2 regions of the Priestia sp. 3CA3 genome follow, and region 2 is predicted to be linked to the other one. Evidence: predicted binding sites of a transcription regulator. Region 2 holds the regulator's gene; the other holds the start of a gene.
The links. Region 2 encodes Rex, which represses fermentation and respiration genes when NADH is low (regulators of the CRP and FNR family bind a similar motif). Its sites were predicted from a motif close to TTGTGAAATATTTCACAA; they were not measured.
Positions count from the first base shown of each region.

Region 1: the regulator Rex is predicted to act here: its motif matches at 1,756-1,773, upstream of AC1VNJ_RS12355 (DUF1641 domain-containing protein).

Region 1 covers NZ_JBXENJ010000004.1:105,400-108,657, forward strand. Annotated here, with positions in the region: gene AC1VNJ_RS12350 (NAD(P)/FAD-dependent oxidoreductase) at 13-1,191, opposite strand; gene AC1VNJ_RS12355 (DUF1641 domain-containing protein) at 1,225-1,677, opposite strand; gene AC1VNJ_RS12360 (hypothetical protein) at 2,107-2,523, shown strand; gene AC1VNJ_RS12365 (ammonium transporter) at 2,520-3,258, shown strand, end outside.
Region 2 covers NZ_JBXENJ010000025.1:4,588-7,845, forward strand. Annotated here, with positions in the region: gene AC1VNJ_RS26275 (ABC-F family ATP-binding cassette domain-containing protein) at 1-823, opposite strand, end outside; gene AC1VNJ_RS26280 (redox-sensing transcriptional repressor Rex) at 1,283-1,921, shown strand; gene tatA (twin-arginine translocase TatA/TatE family subunit) at 1,975-2,160, shown strand; gene tatC (twin-arginine translocase subunit TatC) at 2,176-2,931, shown strand; gene AC1VNJ_RS26295 (YdiK family protein) at 2,958-3,185, opposite strand; gene AC1VNJ_RS26300 (CPBP family intramembrane glutamic endopeptidase) at 3,182-3,258, opposite strand, start outside.

The DNA of each region.
Region 1 (3,258 bases), on a different contig from region 2:
TTTTAAGACGGATTAATAAGCTAATGCGAATAATCCTTTGATATGAGATAAGTAACGAACGTTACTTGCTTCTTTCATAAGTGATGCTGGTAAACCTTTTAATTGCGTTTTGTTTCCGCCGATTGTACCAATTGCATCTTTGCGTCCAAGACTTCCTAGTGTACCAGAGAAGACAGGAACGAATGATTCCATTGCTCCGCCGCGAATAGCTACTGCTAAGTTCACGCCTACAACTTCACCCATTTGCCAAGCTAATTGAGCAGTAGGTGGGTAAGGGCGACCTTCTGGACCCATTACAACCGCTGAGTCACCAGCAAGGAATACATCTTTATGAGATGTAGATTGTAAGAATTCATTTACAAGTGCACGACCGCGGTTTACTTCGATACCTGAGTTAGCAACTACAGAGTTACCTTGAACTCCGCCAGTCCATACCATTGTTTTTGTTTCAATTTTGCTGCCGTCTTTAAGTTCAACAGTTGTAGCATCCATTTTTGTTACAGGTGTACCAGTAACAAATGTAACGCCACGTTTTGTTAAGCTTGATTGAGCGCGCTCTACTAATTCAGCAGGGAAGCCTGGAAGAACTGTAGGAGCTGCTTCTACACAGTATAGAGAAATTTCTTTTGGATCCACACCGTGTTTTAGGCATAGGCTTGGCATTAAGTCAGCGTATTCACCAACAAGTTCGATACCTGTTAATCCGCCACCGCCAACTACGATTGTACCGTCAGCTTTATTTTTTGTTTTGCTGTATTCAGCGATACAAGCTTCTACGTGTGCACGTAAACGGTTTGCATCATTTACTGATTTAAGAACGAAGCTGTGCTCTTCTAAACCAGGGATACCGAAGTAAGCAGTTTCACTACCTAAAGCTGTAACAAGGTAGTCGTAGCTTAATTTTGTACCATCTTCAAGAGATACTTCACGTTGATCTGGTGAAATTTCTTTTACCGTTGCAATTTTTAAATCAACGTTGTAGTTTTTAAGTAATTTATCAAGTGGTAAAGCTACCGCTTGTTCAGAAACGCCGCCTACAGCTAGACGGTGTAATTCTGTAATGATTTGGTGAGTAGCAAAACGGTTCACTACTGTAATTTTTGCTTCATCCGCACTTAGGTGTTGGCGAGCTGTCATTGCAGTTAATAAACCACCGTAACCGCCGCCTAAAATTAAAATATGTTTTGACATAGTCGATCCTCCGTCCACACTTTTTAATGAAAATTATTTTTGTTTTTCGTTTGTAATGTCTAAATACGCTTGTGCAAAGCGGAATAGTTTTTGAGCTTGTGGATCTTTAAGCATGCGTAATAAACCGAATAAACCGATTGAATTAGAAGCATTTGCTTCTGCACGATCGTTTGCTTCGATTGCAGTAGCTGCAAGACCTTTTACTGTTCCTTCTACTGGCTCGATAAATTCTTTTACTCCACCAAGTAGATCTTCTTTTAATACGTCGTCAGTTAATAATGATTGCGCAACGTCGTAAGTTTTTGTAAGCACCGTTACCATTTCAGATAATTTTGGTAAATTATCTACAAGAACAGTAAGAGCTTCTTGTACTTCAGGCTTTAACAATTGATCTAACACATCCGCTTGACCTTTGTTAACCGCCGCTTCTGTTTGTACAGCAGCATTTTCCTCTGCAGCTGATTTTTGAATAGTTGATTGAGACATGAAAAGTCCTCCTTTGCTGGATACTGTTGCATATGTAGTTCCTAGTTATCTGCTAGACTTTCAAACTACATTGTGAAGTTGTGAAATCTTGCACATAATTCTATTTTAATTTTAATACGAGATAAAATCAACTCATTTCGTTGAAAAAATAAGTGAAGAACCTCGTAACCCTTTGTTTAATAAAAGTTTATAAAAAATAAAGCGAATAATTGCCTAGGTAAATAAAATTAAAATAGGGAACTAACATAATTCCTCTTCCTACGATAAAACAAATAACGTCATATTTCAACACATACGAACTTAATATTCTATAAGTAGTAAAAAGATAGGGCGCATTTACTATTTAAAGAGTTTTCAAAAAATTACATTGACTTACTATAGTGTTCTACATATAATCTAAATATAACATCTTATGTAAGGAGATATAACATGGTTATAGTGGATGAACTTTATCATAATGTGGTCATTACATTGCCTCAATTAAAATTAATTGAATTTATAATGAAGTTAAAAGAAGCTAAAGCACAAGAAATAGAAGATATAAAAGCGAAAATTAGTAAATACGAAGAGAAGAAACGTGCTGAAGAAGCTTGGTACCAATCACTATCACCGTTTCGTAAATTTTTTACCGGGCGTCCTTTAAGTCAGCATCAAGCGGTCGAGTATATGGTATACGTAAAGGAACGCTTTAAAAAAATTGATCACCTTAAAGCACAAATGCGAGAACTTCATGAAGTTCTTGAATTAATAAAAGCGGAAAATGAAGAAACAAGTGAAATTACGCTTTCGCCTGCTATTGTACAAGAAATAAAACGACTAAAAAGCAGTGGAGGCGTTGGGATATGAGTGTTAATGAACTAAGTTTAGGTATAAATACGACGTGGGTTGTATTAACAGCGGCGATGATTTTGCTAATGGAAGGCGGCTTTGCCTTGCTAGAGGCAGGTTTTGTCCGCTATAAAAATAGCGTCAATATTATTATGAAAGTATTCGCTGATATTACAATAGGAACGCTTTGTTTCTATTTAATTGGGTTTGGATTAATGTACGGAGATGATTTAGGCGGAATCGTCGGTAAAAGCGGTTTTGCGCTCTCAGGTAATTTATCGCACCTTGACATTCCAATTGGGCTTGAAACATTTTGGCTGTTTCAATGTGCGTTTGTGATTGCGGTCATTTCTATCGTTTCTGGAGCGGTGGCAGAACGAATTAATTTCCGCGCATATCTTTTATATGCGATTTTAATGACTACATTTATTTATCCTATAGCCGGCCACTGGATTTGGGGAGGCGGATGGATTAGTAAGTTAGGGATGCTTGATTTTGCCGGTTCGGCAGTTATCCATGCTCTTGGCGGTTTTTCAGCTTTAGCAGCTGCAATAATGATTGGACCGAGAAAAGGGAAGTTCACGAAAAATGGAATTAGTTCTGTTTCTCTTCCAAGCAATTTGCCGCTTGCATCAGTGGGTGCTTTTTTATTATGGTTTGGATGGTTCGGGTTTAATGCAGGAAGTACGCTAAGTGCCACTGACGTTAGAATTGGTCACATTGCTATTGTCACAATGTTATCAGCAGCAGCAG
Region 2 (3,258 bases):
TTGCGACTTCATCTTGCTGCTTTTCGTACTGACGCAACTCTTTTTCATATCGCTCTGCTTTTTGTACAAGGTATTTAGAGTAGTTGCCCGTGTACTTCACCGTTGTTTTTTGTACGACTTCATACACTTGATTTACGACTTTATCAAGGAAGTAACGATCATGTGAAACGATTAAAATAGCTCCTTCATACCCTTGCAGAAACTGTTCCAGCCATGCTAAAGTTTCAATATCTAAGTGGTTGGTAGGCTCATCCAGAATAAGCAAATCAGGCTTTGTTAAAAGCAGTTTTGCAAGAGCCAGGCGCGTTTTTTGTCCACCGCTTAAGGAGGAAATAGGGGTGCTGTAGTCAAAGTTTGAAAAACGGAAACCGTGAAGAATAGATCGTGTATCCGCTTCATATTGATAGCCGCCTAAATCTTTAAACGTTACTTGAAGCTGATCATACTCTTTGGTTAATTTTTCGTATTGAACTGAATCATTAAAAATGTCTGGATCACCCATCTTCGTTTCAAGCGTACGTAATTCTTTTTCCATCTTCTTTAATGGAGCAAAGACAGTCATCATTTCTTCCCATATGGAGAGTGTTGACTCAAGAACTGTATCTTGTCCCATATAATCAATGGAAACACCCTTAGGTTTAATAATTTCTCCGCTGTCATAGGAAAGCTGCTCAGCAATAATTTTTAATAAAGTTGATTTACCAGCACCGTTTCGTCCCACTAGGGCAATGCGGTCTTTTGATTGTACTTCTAACTTTATATTCGATAAAATGGGTTCTGCCCCATAGTATTTTGTAATACCGTTCAATTGTAGAATAATCATTTTTTCACCTCTAGTAGTATATCCATAGTGTATTTTAACATATTTTTAACTACAAGTTCTTCCTACAAGCGTTTGTAATTTGTAGAGGGACAAGGACAAATGATGAAGCGAATGTTTTGATTCATGAAATAAAATGATTTTACCTGCACATTTTATACAGGATACTATGTTAAAATAAGAGATAAGTGCATCTCTGAACTTATCTATGATGGATGTAAAAAAATCCGTCATGACTAACAAACCGATCCTTTGAAGGGCTAATTGCTTCGTTCTACATACCGACTTTAAGGAGTGCTGAATAGACAAAAGCCGTCGAGGTGTGAAGCGGAGTATATATAAAACAAGAGAAAAGAGAGAGAATTGGAAGCGCTACCTCAAAGCGGTTGATGCTTTGTGAAAGGTAATGCAATATGACTTGAAAATGTTAGTAATGACATACATGAACTGAGGGGGTACAACGTGAACACTGAACAATTAAAAATACCACAAGCAACGGCTAAACGATTGCCGCTTTATTATCGTTTTTTGAAAAATTTGCATGCTTCTGGTAAACAGCGTGTGTCGTCAGCGGAGTTAAGTGAGGCAGTGAAAGTGGATTCTGCTACTATTCGTCGGGACTTTTCTTACTTTGGTGCATTAGGAAAAAAGGGATACGGCTACAATGTGAATTATTTACTTACATTTTTCCGTAAAACGTTAGACCAAGATGAAGTAACGAAAGTAGCACTGATTGGCGTAGGGAATCTAGGAACGGCCTTTTTAAATTATAATTTTATTAAAAATAATAACACCAAAATTGAGTGCGCTTTTGATGTGATAGAAGATAAAGTAGGTACGAAAGTAGGCGACGTGCCGGTCTATCATCTTGACCAATTGGAAGATTATATGAGTGATGACATCTCAGTAGCGATTTTAACCGTTCCTGCCACTGTTGCTCAGCAAATTACTGATCGTTTAGTGAGTTGCGGAATTAAAGGAATTTTAAACTTTACTCCTGCACGCTTAAACGTACCGGATGAGATTCGACTCCATCATATTGATCTTGCTGTAGAATTACAGTCGCTCGTCTACTTTTTGAAAAATTATCCTGTTGAATAAGGCGGACTGTGTTACGATTTCCTTAAGTCTAAATTAATAAGGAGAGTGGGAATATGGGGATTGGAGCAGGCAGTTGGATTATTATTGCGATTGTAGCACTGCTTATTTTTGGACCGAAACGGTTACCGGAGCTAGGAAGATCAGTGGGCCAAACGCTTAGAGAGTTTAAGCATGCCGCTAGTGGTGCATCAGAAGATCGTGAAAAAGATAAACAGCGTCAAGTAGATGACAAAGAGTAAAAGGGTGATCATAGTATGACCGAACAAGAAATGTCAATATATGATCATATAGGAGAGCTGCGAAAACGCATTTTAATTGTTTTATTTTTCTTTGTGATTGCCACAATTGGCGGCTTTTTTATAGCGGATAAGGTTATTGTCTATTTACAGCATGCTGATGAGGCAAAGAATTTAACGATGAATGCATTTCGGTTAACAGATCCAGTTAAGATTTATATGCAATTTGCTGTTATTATCGGCTGTGTACTTGCAGCTCCTGTTGCACTGTATCAACTTTGGGCATTTATTAGTCCTGGTTTATATGAAAAAGAGCGTAAGGTAACGCTTGGATATATTCCTGTTTCCATTTTTCTCTTTATCGGCGGTGTCTCTTTTTCTTATTTTGTGTTGTTTCCATTTGTCGTTGATTTTATGACGCGCGTTTCTGATGAGCTGAATGTAAACCAAGTGATTGGCATTAATGAATACTTTTCTTTTTTAATGCAGCTCACACTGCCTTTTGGCTTGTTGTTTCAGCTTCCTGTCGTCGTTATGTTTTTGACGCGTTTAGGAATTATAACGCCTATGTTTTTATCTCAAATTCGAAAATATGCCTATTTCGTACTGCTAGTTATTGCCGCACTTATTACACCACCGGAATTGCTCTCGCACATGATGGTGACAGTGCCGCTCTTAATTTTGTATGAAATCAGCATCATTATTTCCCGCATTTCGTATCGCAAAGTGTTAAAGGCAAGGGCAGAGCAAGAAAGAGAAGATGTTAGTATGTAAAAAAAACCACTGAAACAGTGGTTTTTTTATTTGGATGAATCATCTTGATTTTTATATTGCTGCTGCAATTTTTTAATTTTGTAGTGCAAGATAAAGATGCGAACCGCAAACCTGAAATCGAATGCGGCTACGAGTGCAAATAAGATTGTGGGGAAATTCCAGACGGTTTCCTGGGCATTTTGAATTGCCAAGTAGGTGAATAAAATCCCCATAATAATATAAATAAACCCTCGTGTTAAAGGGATATTCTTCATAAAAACATGCCTCCAAAAATGAACTGCATTTGTTCTGCTTGTTTTTGCATTTCTATAATTTTATCTGCAAAAA